DNA from 2 places in the Rahnella sp. PD12R genome. Region 2 is predicted to be linked to the other one. Evidence: predicted binding sites of a transcription regulator. Region 2 holds the regulator's gene; the other holds the start of a gene.
The links. Region 2 encodes PhoB, which activates phosphate uptake and scavenging genes when phosphate is short. Its sites were predicted from a motif close to CTGTCATAAAACTGNCNNAT; they were not measured.
Positions count from the first base shown of each region.

Region 1: ugpB (sn-glycerol-3-phosphate ABC transporter substrate-binding protein UgpB) is a predicted target of PhoB. The motif match lies at 4,390-4,409, and genes of this name have one in related genera.

Region 1 covers NZ_JAHTMS010000012.1:46,660-58,908, forward strand. Annotated here, with positions in the region: gene KWG64_RS20760 (sn-glycerol-3-phosphate import ATP-binding protein UgpC) at 1-1,071, opposite strand, end outside; gene ugpE (sn-glycerol-3-phosphate ABC transporter permease UgpE) at 1,078-1,923, opposite strand; gene ugpA (sn-glycerol-3-phosphate ABC transporter permease UgpA) at 1,920-2,807, opposite strand; gene ugpB (sn-glycerol-3-phosphate ABC transporter substrate-binding protein UgpB) at 2,975-4,288, opposite strand; gene KWG64_RS20780 (PLP-dependent aminotransferase family protein) at 4,511-5,698, opposite strand; gene livF (high-affinity branched-chain amino acid ABC transporter ATP-binding protein LivF) at 5,830-6,531, opposite strand; gene livG (high-affinity branched-chain amino acid ABC transporter ATP-binding protein LivG) at 6,559-7,329, opposite strand; gene KWG64_RS20795 (high-affinity branched-chain amino acid ABC transporter permease LivM) at 7,326-8,615, opposite strand; gene livH (high-affinity branched-chain amino acid ABC transporter permease LivH) at 8,612-9,538, opposite strand; gene KWG64_RS20805 (branched-chain amino acid ABC transporter substrate-binding protein) at 9,797-10,909, opposite strand; gene panM (aspartate 1-decarboxylase autocleavage activator PanM) at 11,314-11,694, shown strand; gene rpoH (RNA polymerase sigma factor RpoH) at 11,764-12,249, opposite strand, start outside.
Region 2 covers NZ_JAHTMS010000002.1:642,851-655,099, reverse strand. Annotated here, with positions in the region: gene sbcC (exonuclease subunit SbcC) at 1-454, opposite strand, end outside; gene sbcD (exonuclease subunit SbcD) at 451-1,689, opposite strand; gene phoB (phosphate response regulator transcription factor PhoB) at 1,917-2,606, shown strand; gene phoR (phosphate regulon sensor histidine kinase PhoR) at 2,630-3,949, shown strand; gene KWG64_RS07045 (cobalamin-independent methionine synthase II family protein) at 4,206-5,309, shown strand; gene brnQ (branched-chain amino acid transport system II carrier protein) at 5,755-7,074, shown strand; gene proY (proline-specific permease ProY) at 7,231-8,661, shown strand; gene ggt (gamma-glutamyltransferase) at 8,734-10,497, opposite strand; gene KWG64_RS07025 (peroxiredoxin C) at 10,764-11,366, opposite strand; gene KWG64_RS07020 (ACP phosphodiesterase) at 11,588-12,169, opposite strand.

The DNA.
Region 1 (12,249 bases), on a different contig from region 2:
TTCCATCCGTAATCCACTGTTGGTATCGAAAAAGTGTAACGCTTTCGCCGGGAAAACCAAGCGCAACAGCGAACCGGCGGTGGGAAATACTTCATGCGATAAGCGCACCACAACGCCGCTGCCCGCCAGTTTGCCGTGCGCCAGATTATCTGCGCCCAGCAATTCCAGCGTATTAAGCACCATAGGAATGCCGTTTTGCGTGTCGTCCGTCAGCTGAATATGTTCAGGACGAATACCGACCGTCAGTTCGCGGCCGCCCCATTCCGGGCGCGGAACCGGCAGCGGAAGCTCAAAACCGCCTTCCATCACCAGCGAAGTGCCGTCGGTGGTCAGCTGGCCGGGCAGTAAGTTCATGGCCGGAGAGCCGATAAAACTGGCGACAAACAGGCTGGCCGGACGGCGATAAACTTCCGACGGCGTGCCAATCTGCTCGGCGATACCTTTGTTCATCACGATAACGCGTTCTGCCAGCGTCATCGCCTCAACCTGATCGTGCGTGACGTACAAACTGGTAGTGCGCAGACGGCGGTGCAAATCCTGTAATTCGAGGCGCATCTGCACGCGTAGTTTGGCATCGAGGTTAGAAAGCGGTTCATCGAACAGGAAAACTGCCGGTTCCCGCACAATGGCGCGCCCCATCGCGACGCGCTGACGCTGGCCGCCGGAAAGTTCGCGCGGTTTGCGTTTCAGCAACGGGCCGAGTTCGAGAATTCGCGCCGCTTCTTCCACGCGCGCGTGGATCTGCGCCTTGCCGAAACCGCGGATTTTCAGGCCGTACGCCATGTTGTCGAACACGCTCATGTGCGGATACAGCGCGTAGTTCTGGAACACCATCGCAATGCCGCGATCTTTCGGTTCCAGATCGGTGACGCGCTGGTCGTTAATGTAGATATCGCCGGACGTCGTGCGTTCCAGCCCGGCCACCATGCGCAGCAGCGTGGATTTCCCACAGCCGGAAGGCCCGACCATCACGATGAATTCGCCGTCGGCCACATCCAGATCAATGCTCTGGATAATCTGGTTTTTGCCGTCGTAAGATTTGGTCACTGCCTGTAATTTCAAATTTGCCATTTCGGTTTACTTCTCACTGTCTACCAGGCCGCGCACAAACCAGCGCTGCATCAGGAGCACCACCGCCAGCGGTGGCAATAAGGTCAGGATCATGGCTGCCATCACCTGATTCCATTGGGTCGAGCCGTCGCCTGAGGAGATCATGCTTTTAATCCCCGCCACCGCGGTGCCCATCGAGGCATCGCTGGTGATCAGAATCGGCCACAGATATTGGTTCCAGCCATAGATAAAGGTGATGACGAACAGCGCGGCCAGGTTGGTTTTGGACAGCGGCAGCACGATGTCCCAGAAGAAGCGCATCGCGCCCGCGCCATCGATACGCGCCGCTTCGAGCTGCTCATCCGGCAGGGTCATGAAGAACTGGCGAAACAGGAACGTCGCCGTTGCCGACGCCATCAGCGGCAACGTCAGGCCGGTGTAGCTGTCGAGCATATGCAGATTGGCGATCACCTGAACGGTCGGGAAGATACGCACTTCCACCGGCAACATCAGCGTCATGAAAATCAGCCAGAAGAACAGATTACGCAGCGGGAAACGGAAATAGACAATCGCGTAAGCCGAAAGCATCGAGACCGATATTTTCCCGACGGTAATCACCATCGCCATAATAAAGCTGTTGATCAGCAGGCGGCCAAACGCCGGGCTGTTGTTGCCTGCGCCCTGCGTCCAGATGGTGCTGATGTTTTCCCACAAATGGCCGCCGGGGATCAGCGTCATCGGCACGTCGAAAATTTGTTTGTTATCCAGCGACGCCGCCACAAACGCGACGTACAGCGGGAACAAAATCACCAGCACGCCGAGCAGCAACATGAGGTGGCTGAAAATATCCAGCCCTCTGCGGTTTTCAATCATTGGTAACGCACCTTACGCTCGACAAAGCGGAACTGAATGAACGTCAGGCCGATCACCAGCATCATCAGAATGACGGACTGCGCGGCGGAACTGGATAAGTCAAGACCGGAGAAACCTTCGCGGTAGACTTTGTAGATCAGGGTCGTTGTTGCCTGAACCGGGCCACCGCCTGTCGCGGCGTCAATCACCGGGAAGGTATCAAAGAAGGCGTACACCAGATTGACGACCAGCAGGAAGAAACTGACCGGCGAAATCAGCGGTAACACCAGATTGAAGAAACGTCGCACCGGGCCTGCGCCGTCGATAGCGGCCGCTTCCACCAGCGATTTCGGGATCGACTGCAACGCCGCCAGAAAGAACAGGAAGTTGTAGCTGATTTGCTTCCAGACCGACGCGAGCACGACCAGAAACATCGCCTGACCGCTGTTTTGCGCGTGGTTCCAGTTGTAACCGAGGGAGCCGAGGAAATGCGAAATCAGGCCAAGGCCGGGGCTGAACAGGAACATCCATAATACGGCAGCCACGGCGGGTGCAACGGCGTATGGCAGGATCATCAGCGTCTGATAAATCCGGCTGCCGCGAATAACGTGATCGACCAGCGCGGCGAAAAACAGCGACAGCACCAGCCCGAAAAAGGCCACCATAAAGCTGAATTTCAGCGTGGTGTAGAAGGAGTCGAGATAGTACGGATCCTGAAACAGCTGCGTGAAGTTCGTCATGCCCGCAAAAGTGCTGGAAAGCCCGAACGGATCCAGTGTCTGCACCGAATACCACAGCGCCTGCCCCGCAGGCCACAGGAAGAATATCGCGGTGATCAGCAGCTGCGGCAATACCAGTGCGTAAGGCAGCCAGCTGCAACCAAAACCGGGACGGTGTGAACTCATAATGGTTTACTCGTTGATACGGTGACAAAAGGCAGGCTACTCCGGCACAGGCGTAGCGAGCGAAGCCTGACCGGGTGCGGACAGCGCACAGCTCCCGGAGTGGACATAAAGTCCATGAGGAGAGCGAGCACTGCCCAATCACGGTCAGGCAAAGCGCAGTAGCCGACTTACTTGGTAGAGGCTTCGAAGCGACGCAGTAATAAATTCCCGCGCTGTACCGCTGTATCTAACGCTTCTTTAGCTGTCTTCTTGCCGCTCCAGACGCTTTCCAGTTCTTCGTCTACGATGGTACGAATCTGTGGCATGTTGCCCAGACGCAGACCTTTGGTGAACGGTAATGGCGGTTTGTTCAGCATCTGGCGGGTGGCAACGTCAGAACCCGGGTTCTTATCGTAGTAGCCTTCTTTTTTGGTCAGCTCATACGCGGCAGTTGTCACCGGCAGATAACCGGTTTTCTGGTGCCATTCAGCCGCGATTTCCGGCGTGGTCAGGAATTGCAGGAATTCGGCAACGCCTTTGTAGGTGTCTTTGTCTTTTCCGTTCATCACCCACAGGCTTGCACCGCCGATGATGGCGTTTTGCGGCGCGCCTTTGATGTCTGCGTCGTAAGGCATCATGCCTACGCCGTAGTTGAATTTGGAATACTGACGGATATCGGCCAGAGAACCGGAAGAGGCGGTGGTCATCGCGCAATCGCCGTTATAGAACTTGGCGGTGGATTCGTCTTTGCGACCAAAATAGGTGAAATCACCTTTTTTGTTCATGTCTTCGAGCATCTGGATGTGTTTGATTTGCTCTGGTTTGTTGAATTCCAGAACCGCATCAGTGCCATCGAAACCGTTATTTTTGGTCGCAATCGGCAGGCTGTGCCAGGCGCTGAAGTTTTCAATCTGGATCCAACCCTGCCAGCCGCTGGCATAGCCACATTTCATGCCCGCTTCGCGCAGTTTCTGGGTGTAAACCGCCATGTCCTGCCAGGTTTTTGGCGGCTGATCCGGGTTCAGGCCGGCTTTCTTAAAGGCATCTTTGTTGTAATACAACACCGGCGTGGAGCTGTTGAAAGGCTGCGATAACAGGCGGCCTTTGGAATCGGAGTAGTAGCCGGAGACGGTCGGCACAAACTGGGAAACGTCTTCTTTAATGCCGGCATCGCTGAACACTTCGTAGACCGGTTTAATGGCTTTGCTCGCCATCATGGTCGCGGTGCCCACTTCGTAAACCTGCAAAATAGCAGGCGCATTACCGGTGCGGTACGCCGCAATACCGGCAGCCAGGCTTTCGTCGTATTTACCTTTGTAGACAGGCACGATTTTGACATCGGGGTGCGTCTGGTTAAAACGGTCGGCCAGCGAGTTCACTTCTTTACCTAATTCGCCGTCCATGGAATGCCAGAAAGGAATTTCTGTTACAGCAAAAGCGTTGGCGCTGAAAGCCAGCGTCAGCGCGGTGCCGATGACCGTTTTTTTGAGATTGATGAACATGCCTGTCTCCTGAATTCTGCTGGTGTAAAAGGGGCAGAGATAAATGGGGTATTGAGAAACGTTTTTATGCGGAGGTAACATGACACGGCTAAATTACAGATAAATAACAGTTAAATGACATTAACGTTACAGCAGCATGAAGTGCAGGTGACGAACAGATGGCAAAAAAGAAGGCGCATCGGGTAAGCGATGCGCCTTGTAAAGAAGGGAAATCCGGGGGTTTTACAGCGCGCGTTTCAGGCGGGCAACGGCCTCGTGCATCTGCTCTTCGGTCGCTGTGGCGAACGACAAACGGAAGGTCGAGTGATCCGGATTATCGGCATAGAAGAACTCGCCCGGCACAAACACCACGCCCTGCTCCAGCGTCTTTTTCATCCACTCAGCGCAGTTACGCGGCTCGCGGAAACGCGCCCACAGGAACATGCCGCCTTTCGGGTATTCAAACGTCAGCACGTCGCCCAGTTCGCGTTCCAGCAGCTCCGCCAGAATCTGACATTTCTTTTTGTACGCGGCACGGATCGTTTCGATTTGCGCAGGCAGACGGCCCAGACCGAGATAACATTCAGCAATCGACTGTGACAGCGCGCTGGCGTGCAAATCGGCCGCCTGCTTGATGATGGCGACTTTGTGCAGCAGCCAGTCAGGCATGATGACCCAGCCCAGACGCAGGCCCGGTGCCAGGATTTTGGAGAACGTTGAGGTGTAAATGATGTTGTCGGCATGGCCAAACAGCGCTTTCGACAGCTCAAACAGCGTTGGCTGGCGTTCGTCGGTGAAACGCAGTTCGCCGTACGGATCATCTTCCACAATCAGGAATTCATGTTTCGCCGCCAGCTGAACCAGCTGTTCACGACGTGCGCGGCTCAGGGTCACGCCGCTCGGGTTGCCGAACGTCGGCACCAGATACACGCCTTTAATTTTGCGGGTTTTCAGCAGTTCGGCAAGCTCATCGACAATCATGCCGTCGCCGTCGGTGCCGACGGAAAGGATATTCGCCTCGGCCAGTTCCAGCGTTTGCAGTGCGGCCAGATAGGTCGGGCGCTCTACCACAAAAATATCGTCCGGATTCACTACCGCGCGCATCACCAGATCCAGCGCCTGCTGGGAACCAGCGGTCACCACGATATCATCGGGTTTTGCCACCACACCGCGCTCCTGACAAAGCTCAGCAATACGCTCACGCAGCGTATAACTGCCTTCGGTCAGGCCATACTGGAATGCGTGCTCCGGCTGTTCCGTGATCGCCTGCTGCGTCGCCTGACGCAGACCGTCAAAATCAAACAGTGCCGAAGAAGGAATACCACCCGCCAGTGAAATAACGCCTTCCATTTTGCTGTGTTTCAGCAGTTCCCGGATGGCTGAACTTTTAAGCCTGACCATACGGGCGGCGAGTAAACCTTCTGTGTTCATGAAATCTTCCTGAAGATGTGCAAAGTTATTAGAATGTGAGAGATGTTAATTTATAGGCAAAATAAAAACCGCAAAGCGCTTGCCGTGCGGTTTACTAGATTTATCACAGATTTTCGAAATCCAAAGCGGATTTATGCGCCGAGATAGGCCGCACGCACCGCTTCGTTCGCCAGTAATGCCGCGCCGGTGTCTTCCAGCACCACATGACCGTTCTCCAGCACATAACCGCGATCGGCGAGTTTCAGCGCCTGATTGGCGTTTTGCTCGACCAGGAAGATGGTCATCCCTTCTTCGCGCAGTTGCTGGATAGTGTCAAAAATCTGCTGGATGATGATCGGCGCCAGACCGAGCGACGGCTCGTCGAGCAGCAGTAAACGCGGCTGGCTCATCAGCGCACGGCCAATCGCCAGCATCTGTTGCTCGCCGCCGGACATGGTGCCGGAGCGTTGCAGACGGCGCTCCTTCAGACGCGGGAACAGCGTATACACGCGTTCCATACGTGACTGATACTGATCGCGCGTCGCAAAGAAACCGCCCATCGCCAGATTCTCTTCCACCGTCATCCGCGAAAATACGCGACGGCCTTCCGGCACAATCGCGATATCGCCACGCATGATTTTGGCGGTCTGCCATTGGGTGATGTCCTGGCCTTCGAAAATAATTGCGCCGTGCGACGCCCGCGGTTCGCCACATAAACTACCGAGCAGCGTGGTTTTCCCCGCGCCGTTGGCGCCAATCAGCGTGACGATTTCCCCTTTGTTAATGCTCAGGCTGACTTCATGCAGCGCCTGGATTTTGCCGTAATGGGCGGATACCTGATTAAATGACAACATCTTGTTCTGCCTCTTAGCCTTCGCCCATTAACCTTCGCCTAAATAGGCACGGATCACGTCAGGATTATTACGAATTTCAGCCGGTGTGCCCTGCGCCAGCGGCGTACCCTGATTCACCACGTAGATGCGGTCGGAAATACCCATCACCAGTTTCATGTCATGTTCAATCAGCAGGACCGAGACGTTGTGCTGGTTACGCAGTTCGGCAATCAGCTGGTTCAGCTCTTCGGTTTCACGCGGATTCAGACCGGCCGCGGGTTCGTCGAGCATCAGGATTTCCGGCCGCGTCACCATGCAGCGGACGATTTCCAGACGGCGTTGCTGGCCGTACGCCAGATTACCGGCCTGACGGTTCGCCAGTTCGAGTAAGCCCACGCGTTCGAGCCAGTCGGCGGCGCGATCCAGCGCTTCGGCTTCTGCCCGACGGAATCCCGGCGTTTTAAGCAGACCGGCCAGAACGCCACTTTTCAAATGCTGATGTTGCGCGACCAGCAGGTTTTCAATCACCGTCATTTCGCGGAACAGGCGGACGTGCTGGAAGGTTCGCACCACGCCCATACGGGCAATTTTCTGCCCCGGCAGGCCTTCAAGATGCTGATCGCGCAACTTGATGGTGCCGCAGCTCGGCTTGTAGAAACCGGTCAGACAGTTAAATACAGTGGTTTTACCGGCCCCGTTCGGGCCGATAAGGGAAACAATTTCGCCCTGGTTGAGGTTCAGCGCCACGTTGTTGACCGCCAGCAGGCCGCCAAAACGCATCATCAAACCTTCAACGGCTAACAGAGGTTGCGTGCTCATGCCTGTTCCCCCTGATCGGCGATTTGTTTTTTAGACAATTTGAGTTTCAGCTGCGGACGTTTCATCGGCAGCAAGCCCTGCGGACGCCAGATCATCATCAGCACCATTAAGGCACCGAGCAGCAACATGCTGTATTCGTTGAGGTCACGCATCAGTTCTCGGGAAACCACCAGTAAAATGGCCGCCAGAATAACCGCAAACTGCGAGCCCATTCCGCCGAGCACCACAATGGCCAGCACGAAAGCGGATTCCGCAAAGGTGAAGGATTCCGGGCTGACAAACCCCTGACGCGCGGCGAACAGCGTACCGGCAAAACCGGCAAACGCGGCGCTGATGGTGAACGCGGTCAGTTTGATGCGGGTCGGGTTCAGCCCCAGCGAACGGCAGGCAATTTCGTCTTCACGCAGCGCTTCCCACGCGCGGCCCAGCGGCATACGCAGCAGGCGGTTAATGATGAAAAGCGTCACCAGCACCAGCAGCAGCGCCACCATGTACAGGAAAATTATCCTGTCGCTCGGATCGTAGGTCACATTGAAGAAGTTGCTGAAGGTATCCCAGCCGCCGTCGCGCGGTGTCCGGCTGAATTCCAGCCCGAACAGCGTCGGTTTGGGGATCTGGCTGATGCCGTTCGGCCCGCCGGTCAGTTCGGTATTGTTGAGCAACAAAATACGGACGATTTCGCCAAAGCCGAGGGTCACAATCGCCAGATAGTCGCCCCGCAACCGCAGAACCGGGAACCCGAGCAGGAAACCAAACGCCGCAGAAACCAGCCCCGCCAGCGGTAACGCTTCCCAAAAACCGATGCCGTAATAGTGGTTGAGCAGCGCATAGGTGTAAGCGCCGATGGCGTAAAAACCGCCGTAACCCAGCACTAACAAACCCGACAATCCGACCACCACGTTCAGGCCAAGACCCAGCATGATGTAGATGAGCGTCAGCGTGGCGATATCCACCGTGCCGCGCGAGACGATAAACGGCCACGCGATGGCGGCAATAATCAGCACCAGCGCCAGCAATTTTTGTTTCGGCGTCGAGCCGTCAAAACTGGGCAACACCCAGCCCGGCCCGGAGACTTTTTTCAGGCCACTGCTCACCAGCGGACGGAACAGCTGAAACACGAAAACAATCGCACAGCCAATCGCAATCCACGTCCAGCGAACTTCGCCCGCGCCGTTCACCACCAGTTTGGTACCATCCAGGCTCAGTTGCAGCCCCATAATGAACGCAGCCAGAACCAGCAGAACGAAAGCGGAAACCAGCGCGTTTAACAGATTCAGGCGCTTCATACTTTTTCCACCTCCGGACGACCCAGAATACCGGTTGGCAGCACCAGCAAGACCACAATCAGCAGCGCAAAGGACACCACATCTTTGTATTCGGTGCTCAGATACGCCGACGTCAGCGCTTCGGCCACACCCAGAATCAGGCCGCCGATCATCGCGCCCGGAATGCTGCCGATGCCGCCCAGAACCGCGGCGGTAAAGGCTTTCATCCCGGCCATAAAGCCGATGTACGGGTTAATCACGCCATAGAATTGCCCCAGCAGAACGCCCGCCACCGCCGCCATTAATGCGCCGATCACGAAAGTCAGGGAGATCACGCGGTCAGTGCTGATCCCCAGCAGGCTGGCCATTTTGAGATCTTCGGCGCAGGCACGGCACGCGCGCCCCATGCGGGAATAACGGATGAACAGCGTGAGCGCCAGCATCGCGATGAAGGTCACGATCCAGATGATCAGTTGCATGGTGCTGATGGTCGCCGCAAAGCCGTTCGCTTCGCCGAGTTTCCACTGGCCGGTGACCAGGCTTGGTAACGCCAGATCGCGTGAGCCTTGCGTGAGGCTGACGTAGTTTTGAAGGAAAATTGACATCCCGATGGCAGAAATCAGTGCAATAAGACGTTTGGAGTTACGCACAGGCTTATACGCCACGCGTTCAATACTCCAGCCGTACGCACTGGAAATCACAATCGCCGCGATAAATCCGGCACCGATCAGCAACCAGCTGGCATCGATACCCATCATCATCAGGGCGGCAATCACGATAAAGGAGACATAACTGCCGATCATATACACCTCGCCGTGGGCGAAGTTGATCATGCCGATAATGCCGTAAACCATGGTGTAACCAATGGCGATCAGCGCATAAGTGCTGCCCAACGTCACACCGTTGAACATCTGCTGAATGAAATAGAGGAACTGCTCTGACATACCCTATCCTTATTAATCAAGGGTTTGATGACTTGTGCTGAGACTACAACCCAGCGCCTTCTATAACAGTAGACGCCGGGCAGAGTAATGCGCTGTTCTTGTCCTGCTACGCAATGCATAACAATGCTTAGCAATGCCCAAAATCATTCTGGTTGCAGGAAGGCGGCAATCGAACGAATCCCGATGAACTGACATAAGTCAGTGATTCGGGTGAGCGAGTGCAGCCAACACCCCTGCAACCTGAAGGATGAAGGGCATTTATTTGATAGGGGTAGACGTACCGTCTTTATGCCACTCGAAAATACCGAATTCGAATCCTTTCAGATCGCCCTTCTCATCCCAGCTCAGCGGGCCCATTACGGTGTCCACGGAAGCTGATTTCAGGTTTTTAGCAATGTCTGCCGGTTCCATGCTGCCGCTGCGTTCCATACCGGTGGTCAGCGCCTGCAATGCGGCGTAGGTGGTCCAGACGAACGGACCGGTTGGATCCAGTTTCTTCGCTTTCAGGGAATCAACGATTGGCTGGTTAGCCGGAACCTGGTCATAACGTTTTGGCAGGGTCACGAACATACCTTCGGACGCATCACCGGCAATGTTAGACAGTGAGGAGTTGCCCACGCCTTCCGGCCCCATGAATTTCGCATTCAGACCCGCCTGTTTGGACTGACGCAGGATCTGGCCCATTTCCGGGTAGTAACCGCCGAAATAGACGAAGTCCACGTTGTCTTTCTTCAGACGTGCAACCAGCGTTGAGAAATCTTTGTCGCCTGCGGTGATACCTTCAAACAGTACGACGTTGCCGCCGCCTTTTTTCAGCGCGTCCTGTACGGAACGGGCCAGGCCTTCGCCGTATTGTTGTTTGTCATGCACAACCGCAATACGTTTTGGTTTGATGGTGTTGAGGATATAATTTGCAGCGGTCGGGCCCTGATCGGAATCCAGACCGGTGGTACGCATCACCATTTTGTAACCGCGGGTGGTCAGGTCTGCGTTGGTCGCGGCGGGCGTAATCATCAGAACGCCTTCGTCTTCGTAGATGTCTGAAGCCGGCTGTGTTGAGGATGAACACAGGTGGCCAATCACGTAACGGATACCGTCGTTGATCACTTTGTTGGCAACGGCGACCGCTTGTTTCGGATCACATGCGTCGTCATATTCGACACCAACCAGTTTGTCGCCCTTCACGCCGCCTTTGGCGTTGATGTCTGCGATCGCTTGTTTAGCCCCTGTAAACTCCATATCACCATACTGGGCGACCGGACCTGACATAGCACCAACGATGGCGACTTTGATATCTTTTGCGAATGCCGCCTGACTCATTGCTAATGCAATACACCCTGCCAGCCAGATCTTACCCTTAGTTACTTTCATCCGATTACCCCGTTTGATGTGTGTTGTGGTTTGCTCTTTGCCTGCCTGTTCAAAACATCATCACTTAAGAAATTTAGTATAAGTAATAATGAGTTACCGGCTTATTTCGCCTTATTTTCGAATAAGACTTTATAATTCATATCATTAAACAGGAATTTTCTTCTGCAAATCAAATGGCACAGTCAGAAATATGAGGTGTAAACAGAATTTTATTTGGATGGAAAATCGGTTCCCTTTTAAACAATCAGCCGTTAACGCTGGCATTATTGATTAAAGCCAACATTTATCGCTTATACATGGATCGCTGAAAAAGTTTTCAACCTGTTACTGTACAAAAAAAGTTACGCCCGATTTTCAGACGGATCCGCTACACTAAACGCCTCTTTTTTCTGACCGTCCACATCATGAAATTAACCATCCAAAAACTCACTTCGCTCAGCACGCAGGATCTTATCGATCTGGCAAAAGTCTGGCCTGAGCAAACGGAAAGTGACTGGCAAGGCAGCCTGAGCGAACACCACGCGCTGTTCGCCGCCGTGTTTAACGAGCGCATTCTTGGCGCGGTGAAAGTCCGGCTGAACGGCGACCACGGCGAGCTCAGGGATCTGCGGGTTCGCGAAGTGACGCGGCGCCGCGGCGTCGGGCTGTATCTGATGGAAGATTTGCAGGCGCAACTGCCGCAGGTTAAAAGCTGGGAAATGCCGTCCGATGGCGAAGCCGTGACCGACGCCTTTATGCAGGCCTGCGGTTTTTCCCTGGCAGGGAATATCTGGAAGAAGCCCTAATCCGCGCTGAATTTCAGGCATAAAAAAAGCGACCCGAAGGTCGCTTTTTTGTTTCAGAAAGCTGTCGTATCAGGCTTCAATTGCCAGACGCAGTTTCTTCATCGCGTTCTTTTCAAGCTGACGAACACGTTCTGCTGAAACACCGTATTTATCGGCCAGTTCCTGCAGAGTCGATTTGTTATCGTCATCTAACCAGCGGGCACGGATGATATCCTGGCTGCGTTCGTCCAGACCTTCCAGCGCGTAGCTCAGTTTGTCTGTCGCATCGCGATCCCAGTTATCTTCTTCGATGCTTTCTGCAAAGTCAGAGCTTTTATCTTGCAGATACAGCATCGGTGCCATCGCGGCGCCGTCGCGTGGTTCGTCGTCCGGTGTCGGGTCGAACGTCATGTCCTGTGCGGCCATGCGCGATTCCATTTCCAGCACATCTTTGCTGGTCACACCCAGTTCGCGGGCAACGTGCTCCACTTCGTCGTGGCTGAACCAGCCCAGACGCTGTTTGTTTTTACGCAGGTTAAAGAACAGCTTACGCTGTGCTTTCGTCGTCGCGACTTT
Region 2 (12,249 bases):
GCATCATAGATTTAGTGAAACGGCCGAAATCCAGCCCGGTCAGCCCGGCGATGGCATCAAGTTTATCGCGCACTTTGTCGGCCAGAATTTTGCCATCGGCCAGCAGCGCCAGTTCTACTTTGGGCGCCTGTAAATTACCGTCAGGCGAATTTTTGGCCCGGCGCTGGCTCCAGAACGCGCGGTAGCCAATGCCTTTAACCTCAAACTCGACTTCTGCCAGGGATTCGGCGGTGTGGCGGGTCATCAGTTCATTCTGACTCGGCGTGACGTTCAGACGCGGCGTCTGGTGATACAGCGCCAGACAGATGGCGTCCAGCAGGGTGGTTTTCCCCGCGCCGGTCGGGCCTGTGATGGCAAATAATCCGTTGCTGGCAAAAGGCTCAGCGGTGAAGTCGATTTTCCATTCGCCTTCCAGCGAGTTCAGGTTTTTTAAACGCAGACTGAGAATTTTCATCGGGCGGCATCCTCTGCGGACTCGCCGCTGGTGACCTGGCTGACAACCTGAGCGAACAGCGTGCGCATCCGCGCCTGACGCGGTTCGTCGGGATCGGTTTCCTGCGCCAGCCGCCGCTCAAACACTTCGCTGACACTCAGTTCGCTGAGCGTTTCTTTTTCCTGTTGTTCGATGCTGCTGATGCGCTGTTCTTTACTGCGGCGCAGCAGAACGACTTCCACCGGCAAATCTGCGGTCAGCGTCTGAATACGCCGCTGGATATCACTGAGATAGTCCTGCGTGGCGACTTCGATATCCAGCCAGACCGGTTTACCGGCATCGCCGTCAGCAAACTGCGTCAGTTGTTTTTCGATGTCTGCGAGAGAACCTTTAATGATCTGCATCGGCTGGAAAACGGGGATTTCCAGCGTGTCGATGGCGTTGAGCTTAGCGCCATCGAAATCAAGCAGGTAAACGCTTTTGGTTTTGCTGAGCTCATCGAAACTCAGCGCAATGGGTGAGCCGCTGTAACGGATATGTTCGGTTTTTGCGACGCACTGGGCGCGGTGAATGTGCCCGAGCGCCACGTAATCCACCGGTGGAAAGGCCTGCGCCGGGAAGGCGTCGAGCGTGCCTATATAGATGTCGCGCACGGAGTCAGACGTGCTGACGCCGACGGTGGTCAGATGGCCGGTAGCGATAATGGGCAACGGCAAACCAAGTTCCTGACGTTTAGCCAGCGCTGCCTGATACAGTGCGTCATAATGCGCCGCAATGGCTTCCTGCAAGGCGAGCTGTTTGTCGCTGCCGGACTGCCCGGCCTGGCTGGCCAGCAAGTCGCGCGGACGCAAAAACGGAATGGCACACAACACCGCGCCGGGCTGGCCTTCGCGGGTATTCAGCACCAAAACCTGTTCATCCAGATTTTCGCCTACGGTGGCGATCACCCGCGTATTCAGGCACGAAAGCAGTTCGCGGGATTCATTGAGCGTGGCGACGGAATCGTGATTTCCGGCCAGCACCACCAGCTGGCAGCCGGTTTGTTGTAATTCCACCACGAAGCGGTTGTACAACTCGCGGGCGTAACTGGGCGGCGAGCCGGTATCAAAGATGTCTCCGGCGACAATGACGGCGTCCACCTGATGCTGCTGCACCTGACCGGTCAGCCAGCGCAAAAATGCCTGATGTTCAGCGGCGCGGCTTTTGGTAAAAAAGTACTGGCCGAGGTGCCAGTCGGAGGTGTGGATCAGGCGCATGAGACTCCCGTGTGAACCCTGTATGACGACAATGGGGCAAAGTATAAACGTCGGCGGGGGAACCTGTCCCCGATAAATCAGACCAATTTCAGCAGGATGGCGGGAATTTATCTGTCATATTTGCCTTAAATGAACCATCATTTTCATTCATAAATCTGTCACAAAACTGACGCATAATGGCGCCCGCAATCAAATAAAAGATCGCTAACCTATTGGCAGGACCTACGATGGCTAGACGTATATTGGTGGTTGAAGACGAAGCTCCAATCCGTGAAATGGTGTGTTTTGTACTGGAACAGAATGGATATCAGGCAGTAGAAGCTGAAGATTTTGATTCAGCGATTGGCCAGTTAGTTGAACCTTACCCTGAACTGATCCTGCTCGACTGGATGTTACCTGGTGGTTCCGGTATTCAGTTTATTAAGCACCTTAAACGTGAAGCACTGACCCGCGAAATTCCGGTGATGATGCTGACCGCCCGCGGTGAAGAAGAAGATCGGGTGCGCGGCCTGGAAGTCGGTGCCGATGATTACATCACCAAACCGTTTTCACCAAAAGAACTGGTTGCCCGTATTAAAGCGGTGATGCGCCGGATTTCGCCAATGGCGGTCGAGGAAGTGATCGACATGCAGGGGCTGAGTCTGGATCCGTCGTCTCACCGGGTGATGGCCAACGAGCAGGCGCTCGACATGGGGCCGACCGAATTTAAGTTGTTACACTTCTTTATGACCCATTCCGAACGCGTTTACAGCAGGGAACAGTTGCTCAATAACGTGTGGGGCACTAACGTTTATGTGGAAGATCGCACGGTAGACGTGCATATTCGTCGTTTGCGTAAAGCGCTGGAAACCAGTGGACATGACAGAATGATCCAGACTGTTCGTGGTACCGGATATCGTTTCTCAACGCGTTATTGAGTCCCCCACAGCGGAGAATCTGTGTGTTAGAACGTTTGTCATGGAAACGTCTGGCCGGCGAATTTTTTCTCTTTTGCCTGCCAGCGCTGATCCTCGGAATTTTCGTCGGCCATTTCGGCTGGCTCCTCTTTGCGTCGCTCGTCGCGGCGCTGGGCTGGAATTATTACAACCAGCTTAAACTCTCTCACTGGCTGTGGCTTGACCGCAGCATCACCCCGCCGAACGGGCGCTGGAGCTGGGAACCGCTGTTTTACGGGCTGAACCAGATGCAGATGCGCAACCGGCGACGTCGTCGTGAATTAGGTCAGCTGATCAAGCGTTTCCGCAGCGGTGCCGAATCGCTGCCGGATGCGGTGGTTCTGGCGACGGAAGAAGGCAATATCTTCTGGTGCAACGGACTGGCGCAGGATCTGCTCGGTTTCCGCTGGCCGGAAGATAACGGGCAGCATATTTTTAACCTGCTGCGTTATCCGGAATTCCGCACCTGGATCCAGACCCGTGACTTCAGCCGTGCCCTGAATCTGCAACTCAATAATGAACATTATGTTGAGTTTCGCGTGATGCCCTATTCCGAGGGGCAGCTTCTGATGGTGGCGCGTGACGTAACGCAGATGCGTCAGCTCGAAGGCGCGCGACGTAACTTCTTTGCCAACGTTAGCCATGAACTTCGCACGCCGCTGACCGTGTTGCAGGGGTATCTGGAAATGATGGAAGACGCCAAGCTGGAAGAGCCGTTCCGCACCAAAGCGCTGGATACGATGCAGGAACAGACGCGGCGCATGGACGGGCTGGTGAAACAGTTGCTGACCCTGTCGAAAATCGAAGCGTCTGCCAATATCGATATGCACGAGAAGGTCGATATTCCGGTGATGCTGAGTATGCTTGAGCGGGAAGTGCAGACGTTAAGCGGCGGGAAACATGAAGTGGTGTTTCGCGTAAACGAAAAGCTGAAAGTCTTTGGCAACGAAGATCAGCTGCGCAGTGCGGTGTCGAATCTGGTGTACAACGCCGTGAATCACACCCCGCCGGGCACGCGGATTGAAGTCAGCTGGCAGCAAATCCCGCACGGCGCACAGTTCCAGATAAGCGACAACGGGCCGGGTATTGCGCCGCAGCACTTACCGCGTCTGACTGAACGTTTTTACCGTGTGGATAAGGCGCGATCGCGCCAGACCGGCGGCAGCGGGTTGGGGCTCGCCATCGTAAAACATGCGCTCAGCCACCATAATTCGAAGCTTGAAGTCCTCAGCGAAGTCGGCGTCGGCACCCGGTTTATGTTTACGCTGGCACCGAAACTGATTGTTCCTCAGGGTTCAGACTCCCCGGTCTCCGTAAAACCTTAATTTGCGTAGTTTCCCTAAAGCCTGTTATCAGCCGATAGCAGGCTTTTTCATTTCTGTTTATGGCGTGAAGTCGCCTCCTGATCATGAATTTATTTCACGTCCCATGAAAATTCCTCTGTTGTGGGTGAACAGGCTGCATGACAGTATGGCCTTAAAGCCGTTTAGACATCCAGATGTCTATAAATAACGCAACGTAATTATTTACTTTGTAAATCATTCGCATTCCGCCAGGGGCGTGATGCAATAAGGAGTTTTCATGCAACGTACAACCCCTCCGTTCCGCGCTGACGTCGTTGGCAGTTTCCTGCGTCCGGCCGCGATCAAAGAAGCCCGCAAACAGTTTCAGGCCGGTGAGATTGATGCGGTGCAGTTGCGTGCAGTAGAAGACACTGAAATCCGCCGCGTGGTGGATTTGCAGCGTGAAGCCGGTCTGCAAGTGGTGACGGATGGCGAATTCCGCCGTGCGTGGTGGCACTTTGACTTCTTCGAAGGTCTGGAAGGTGTGGAAGGTTACGATGCGGTTCAGGGGATCCAGTTCAACGGCGTACAGACGAAAGCGCGCAGTATCAAAGTGGTGAGCAAACTCGGTTTTGGTTCGCACCCGATGCTGGAAGATTTCCGTTTTCTGAAAAGCATCAGCGGAACGGCTGTGCCGAAAATGACTATTCCGAGCCCGAGCGTGATGCATTTCCGCGGTGGCCGTAACGCCATCAGCAAAGACGTTTATCCTGATCTGAAAGACTATTTTGACGATCTGGCACAGGTTTACCGGGACGCGATCAAAGCCTTTTATGATGCCGGCTGTCGTTATCTGCAACTCGACGATACCGTCTGGGCGTATCTGTGTTCTGAAGATCAGAAGAAACAAATCCGCGAACGTGGTGATTCTCCGGAAGAGTTAGCACGTACTTACGCTGACGTGCTCAACAAAGCTATCGCCGGTAAACCGGACGATCTGGTGATTGGTCTGCATGTTTGCCGCGGTAACTTCCGTTCAACCTGGATTTCTGAAGGTGGTTACGAGCCGGTGGCAGAGATTCTGTTTGGCGGGGTGAATATCGACGCTTACTTCCTGGAATATGACAATGAACGTTCAGGCGGGTTCGAACCCCTGCGTTTCATCAAAAAAGGCCATCAGCAGGCGGTTCTGGGGCTGATTACCACCAAATCCGGCGAGCTGGAACTGGCAAAAACCGTGGAAGCGCGTATCGCAGAAGCGGCTGAATATCTGGACATTAACCAGATTTGCCTGAGCCCGCAGTGTGGCTTCGCGTCAACGGAAGAGGGCAACAGTCTGACCGAAGCGCAGCAGTGGGAAAAACTGAAACTGGTGGTGGATATCGCTGCCCGCGTCTGGTAAAACCGCAAGCGGTTAAATTTTGGCCTTGTAAAAATGCTGGATATTGTGCGTGAAATGACCTGCAGGTGGTGATTTCACGCATTTTTAATCTCAACGGAGCATATCTTGTGCTTTGTTCGTTCAAAAATCATACATATCATATTGCGTGTTTCGGAGTGTATTTAGTGATTATTACTGCTTTGTTGTATTAATCTGGTTGAACGCTCTGCTTTTTGGATCACGGCTTGCCTTTCTACGCTATAAACGTTTACCTTAAGCCCCGCTGTCGCTCGATACTCCCTGCATAACAACGTAATCATCTGCATATCATCAGGCGTTTTTAGCTCACTCCGATCCTCACATTGGTGCTCTCTGGCTATGACAACGCCATTCATCCTTCTGACGGAGTGGCACGACGACAGCATCGGACACTTTATTCATTTGAACAGGCAACACGACACCAATCATGAGTACTCGTTTAACAAATAAAGATATTCTGGCGCTGGGTTTCATGACCTTCGCCTTATTCGTCGGGGCAGGAAATATCATTTTCCCGCCGATGGTTGGCTTGCAGGCCGGTCATGAAGTCTGGTGGGCAGCTGCCGGTTTTATGATCACGGCGGTAGGGCTTCCCGTGATGACCGTGATTGCGCTTGCGCGCGTCGGTGGCGGTGTTGACGCCCTGAGTACGCCAATTGGTCGTGGTGCCGGTATTCTTCTGGCGACCGTCTGTTATCTGGCTGTAGGCCCGCTGTTTGCCACACCGCGTACAGCGACGGTCTCCTTTGAAGTGGGTATCGCGCCGATGACCGGTGACGGCCCGCTGCCTCTGCTGATTTACAGCGTAATTTATTTCGCTCTGGTGATTGGTATCTCCCTGTATCCGGGCCGTCTGCTCGATACCGTCGGGCATTTCCTCGCGCCGCTGAAAATGGTGGCGCTGGGCGCACTGGGTATCGCTGCACTGCTGTGGCCTGCCGGTCAGCCAATGCCTGCGGTTGACGCTTACCAGACGGTGCCGTTCTCCAGCGGTTTCGTTAACGGCTATCTGACGATGGATACGCTGGGCGCGCTGGTCTTCGGGATTGTTATCGTTAACGCGGCACGTTCTCGTGGCGTGACCGATGCCAAACTGCTGACCCGTTATACGGTTCTGGCAGGTCTGATTGCCGGTCTGGGCCTGATGCTGGTCTACCTGAGCCTGTTTAAACTGGGCGAAAACAGCGCCTCACTGGTGCCAAATGCAACAAACGGCGCGGTGATCCTGCATGCTTACGTGGCACACACTTTTGGCAGCGTAGGCAGCTTCTTCCTCGGCGCGCTGATTTTCATCGCCTGTATGGTCACCGCAGTTGGCCTGACCTGCGCCTGTGCTGAGTTCTTCGCTCAGTATCTGCCGCTGTCATATAAAACGCTGGTCTTCATTCTGGGTCTGTTCTCGATGCTGGTGTCCAACCTGGGCCTGAGCCATCTGATTCAGATTTCCGTACCGGTTCTGACTGCGATTTATCCGCCGTGTATTGCGCTGGTTGTACTGAGCTTCACCCTGCGCTGGTGGAACAGCACCACACGTATCGTCGCGCCGGTGATGGTTGTCAGCCTGGTCTTTGGTATTGTTGATGGCATTAAAGCTTCTGCTTTTGCAGACCTGATGCCAGCCTGGACTGCGAACCTGCCGCTGGCAGCGCAAGGTCTGGCCTGGTTACCACCGTCATTATTAATGCTGGTGCTGGCCGGTATTTATGACAAAATCAGCGGTCCGCGTAGCGTCACTGCGCACCAATGATCATTTGGTGAATGTTCAACGGCATAAAATATAATTAGTCTGCTGAATGTTTCGCCAATCGGGCCACGGAGAATCTTCCGTGGCTTTTTCATTGGCAGGTAAAAAAGTTAATTTCTTAAAATACGCACTTTTGATATTTAAAAAACATACGGGTTAATGCACATGCAGCAAGAAGCTGAACAACCAACAGAGCAAAAAGAAGCGCCGGGCACGAAGCTAAAACGTGGCCTGACAACGCGCCATATTCGCTTTATGGCACTGGGGTCAGCCATCGGTACCGGGTTATTTTACGGATCTGCCGATGCCATCAAAATGGCCGGACCAAGCGTGCTGCTGGCGTATCTGGTCGGCGGTATTATCGCGTTTATCATCATGCGTGCGCTGGGCGAGATGTCCGTTAATAATCCGCAGAGCGGGTCGTTCTCACGTTACGCGCAGGATTATCTCGGGCCGATGGCCGGGTACATCACCGGCTGGACGTATTGTTTTGAGATTCTGATTGTCGCGATTGCCGATGTGACGGCGTTCGGTATTTATATGGGCGTGTGGTTCCCGGATGTACCGCAATGGACCTGGGTGCTGAGTGTGGTACTGATTATCGGCGCTATCAATCTGGTGAGCGTGAAGGTGTTCGGTGAGCTGGAGTTCTGGTTCTCCTTCTTCAAAGTGTTCACCATCATCATCATGATCATTGCCGGTTTCGGTATTATCTTCTGGGGCATTGGCAACGGCGGGCAGGCGACCGGTATTCACAATCTGTGGACGAACGGCGGCTTCTTCAGCCAGGGCATCATGGGTACGATCCTGTCGTTGCAGCTGGTGATGTTTGCCTACGGTGGTATCGAAATCATCGGTATTACCGCCGGTGAAGCAGAAGACCCGAAGAAATCCATTCCGAAAGCCATCAACTCCGTTCCGCTGCGTATTCTGGTGTTCTACGTGGGTACGCTGTTTGTGATTATGTCGATTTTCCCATGGAATCAGGTGGGTACGCAGGGCAGCCCGTTCGTGCTGACGTTCCAGCACATGGGGATTGCGGCGGCTGCAACCATTCTGAACTTCGTGGTGATCACCGCGTCTCTTTCTGCGATTAACAGTGACGTGTTCGGCGTGGGCCGTATGCTGCACGGTATGGCAGAGCAGGGGCAGGCGCCTAAAATGTTCAGCAAAGTTTCGCGTCTCGGCACGCCGTGGGTCACCGTTCTGGTGATGATGGCCGCACTGCTGGTGGCGGTTTATCTGAACTACATCATGCCGTCCAGCGTCTTCCTGGTGATTGCGTCTCTGGCGACATTCGCGACCGTTTGGGTGTGGATTATGATCCTGTTCTCCCAGATCGGTTTCCGTCGCAAGCTCAGCAAACAGCAGATTAAAGAGCTGGAATTCCCGCTACGTGGCGGCGTTTACACCTCGGTCTTCGGGATTATTTTCCTGGTGTTTATCATCGGGCTGATTGGCTACTTCCCGGATACCCGTGTGTCGCTGTATGTCGGTCTGGTTTGGGTTGTGGCGCTGCTGGTCGGTTACCGATTCAAATTGCGTAACGACCGTAAGAAAGCAGCACTGGCGCTCAGTAACAAAGCGTAAGCAAGTACTTACCTACGGCTGATAAATAAAAGCCCCGATATCATGATGATATCGGGGCTTTTTTAGTGTGGCTTAATAGCCAGTAGCGGCACCGGCAGGGCGTCGCACGTCATTCGCGCCGTACAGATAGCCTTCACGGACTTTCCCCGAAACCGCCGAGTCGTTGCCTGAGTTCACAGGCGTTACACCCGCAGCGCCCGGCAGACCCACCAGAATCAGCTCCGTGGCACCCCACGGCGTTTGCTCAACCATCTTGTATCCCATTTTTTGCAGGATATTCAGGCTGTCCTGAGAAACACCGCGCTGCTCGTAATACACCTCGTCCGGCAGCCACTGATGATGAATGCGTGGCGCATCGACCGCTTCCTGCGGAGGCATCCCGTAATCAATCACGTTCAGCGCGGTTTGCAGCGTAATGGTGATGATGCGTGAACCGCCCGGCGAGCCCAGTACCATAAAGATTTTTCCGTCTTTGGTCACCAGACTCGGGCTCATCGACGATAGTGGGCGCTTACCGGGGGCGATAGCGTTTTTGGTTCCCTGCACCAGACCGTACAGGTTTTTCTCGCCGACTTTGGTGGTGAAATCATCCATCTCGTCGTTCAGGAAGAAGCCGGTTCCCGGCGCAATCACTACGGAACCAAAGCGGCCATTGACGGTGTACGTGGTGGACACGGCGTTGCCCATTTTATCGACGATGGAATAATGCGTCGTTTCCGGTTTTTCGTGCGGTTCCATGCCTGGCTGCACCTGCGTGGAAGGCGTCGCTTTATCTGCTTCTATTTTTTTACGAATTTCTTCCGCGTAGCTTTTACTGACCAGGCGGTCGATTGGGTTTTTCACAAATACCGGATCGCCGAGATAGGTATTGCGGTCCATATAAGCGTGGCGCATGGCTTCAGTGAGAACATGAATGGACGCTGCTGAGTTGAAGCCCATGCTTTTCAGGTCGTAGCCTTCAACGATGTTGAGAATCTCACACATCGTCACACCGCCGGAGCTCGGAGGCGGTGCGGAAACAAATTTGTATCCGCGATAACTACAGGTGATTGGCGTGTCTTCCGTCACTTTGTAACTGGCGAAATCTGCCGCGGTCAGGATGCCGCCGCCTTTCTTCGATGCGGCTTCGACTGCTGCCGGGATTTTGCCTTTATAGAAAGCATCCGGGCCGTGTTGAGAAATGGATTCAAGCGTGTTGGCTAAATCGGTCTGCACCAGTTTGTCGCCGGGTTGCAGGGCGCTGCCGTCTTTACGCAGGAAAATGCGGGCGGCTTCCGGATCTTCTTTGAAGCGCTTAACCGTCGTATCGAGAATATCGGTATCCGCGCGGGTCAGCACAAAACCCTGACGCGCCAGCTTAATCGCCGGAGCCATTACCTGCTGGCGTGTCAGTTTGCCGTATTCCTTTTGTACGGTGTCCATCCCCAGTACGGTTCCCGGCACACCTGCGGCCAGATAGCCGTACAGGCTGGCGCCTTTTTTCACATTTCCGTCGGCATCAAGATACATATTGGCGCTGGCGGCAGCGGGAGCGGTTTCGCGGAAGTTGATAAACGTGTCTTTTCCATCAGCCAGATGCACCGTCATGAAGCCACCGCCACCGATATTGCCACAGCATGGGTTGACGACCGCCTGCGCGTAACCGACGGCGACGGCTGCATCAATGGCGTTTCCGCCCATTTTCAGAATGTCGACGCCAACCTGTGAGGCCAGGTATTGCGAGGTGACAACCATTCCGTTCTGCGCTTCGACCGCGGGGTTAGACGCCGCGTACAGCGGGAGACTGGTCAGCAATGCCAGTGCGAGGACTGATTTTTTCCATGGATTCCGTAACATTCAAACTCCTGTTTTTACCCTGTCTTTTAGAGTCATAACCTTCAGGTTATTGTGTGATAACGTTTTTTTAATGGCGATGTTGCTCCGTTCGCCGGGGAATTTTATGCAAAGCGCACGCCATTCCGGCAATAACGGGACGTTTTCAGCGTAGACGTAAATGAGAGGGAGCGGGTCAGTGAGGCGGGAAAATGTGATCGGGGCAAATCCGGAGCAAAAAAAACGGCCAGCTAAGCTGACCGTTGATAACCGTTAAATCCGTGAAGAGATTACAGGTTTGAAGCGTTTTCAGACAGGTATTTAGCCACGCCATCCGGAGATGCGCCCATGCCTTTTTTGCCTTTTTCCCACTGAGCCGGGCACACTTCGCCGTGCTCTTCGTGGAATTGCAGTGCGTCAACCATACGCAGCATTTCGTCGATGTTACGACCCAGTGGCAGATCGTTTACTACCTGGTGACGAACAACGCCTTCTTTGTCGATCAGGAAAGAGCCGCGCAGTGCAACGCCAGCGTCCGGATGTTCGATACCGTAGGCTTTCTGAATTTCGCGTTTGATATCAGCAACCATTGCGTATTTAACAGGACCGATACCGCCTTTCTCAACCGGCGTGTTACGCCATGCGTTGTGAACGAACTCGGAGTCGAAGGAAACACCAACAACTTCTACGCCACGATTCTGGAATTCTTCGTAACGGTGATCGAAAGCGATCAGCTCAGAAGGACACACAAAAGTGAAGTCCATTGGCCAGAAGAAGATAACAGTTGGTTTGCCTGCTGTGTGTTTTTTGAAGTTGAAGTTTTCAACTACTTCGCCGCTACCAAGTACTGCTGCTGCGGTAAAGTCAGGGGCTGGGCGAGTTACCAGAACCATAAATTACTCCTTTAAGACCCTTGAGGGTGTCGTAGGTGAGTGGAAAGGGTGAACAAAACGACTGCCAGTATAGGGGCAACCCTCAGGTGAATAAACCCCATCAGACCAATCAATCAGATAGCACTCGGCTATCAGTCTTTGACCTAAGTCTCAATCTTCTTTAACAAAAACCCGCTGTTTTGCAGAGGATTGTGCCTTCAATCACAACTTTATGGGGGTATTCAGAGTTCACGGTCTTTCGCCTGCTGCATCATGACCGGATAAAATTGCCAAAAGAGTTGCTCAAGTGCGTCGTAATTGAGCTCTATATCGTGAAACGAGCCGCTCAGTGCGCTGAGTTTTGGGCGGCGGTTTGCCATGCCCTGCAAGACTTCGCCGATAAACGGCAGAACGGCATAACGCTCCAGCCAGCGTTGCGGCCAGATATAGTGATTCAGGTTTTGAAAACGTTCCGGCATGCCCGGAAGCTGCGGCTCGATTTCCTGCTGACAGGCAGCGATAAAATCTTCCAGCGGCTGTTGCGGATGCAGAGAATTCCAGTGACGCGACAGGAAGTGATCCCACACCACGTCGAGCGTAATCGGCGAGACGCGGCGAAAATCATCACGAAAATAGCTGCGGGCAATTTTCACTTCGGGCAGGGAATCGGTCATGACATCAACGCGACGATGCATGCGGATCCCGCTGACAATTTCCGGGCTGTATTGCCCGTCAGGATTGCCGCGAACGAAATCCGCCAGCAGATTGCCCAGCAGGGAACTGTCGGCCAGAGAGGCCAGATGGAGGTGTGCTAAAAAATTCATCGGGCGAGTATAACGCAGGAAAGTTGATCCCTGACAGGGCAGCGGGTGCCTTTCTTCGCGCATAAGCTTGCAGGGGATGC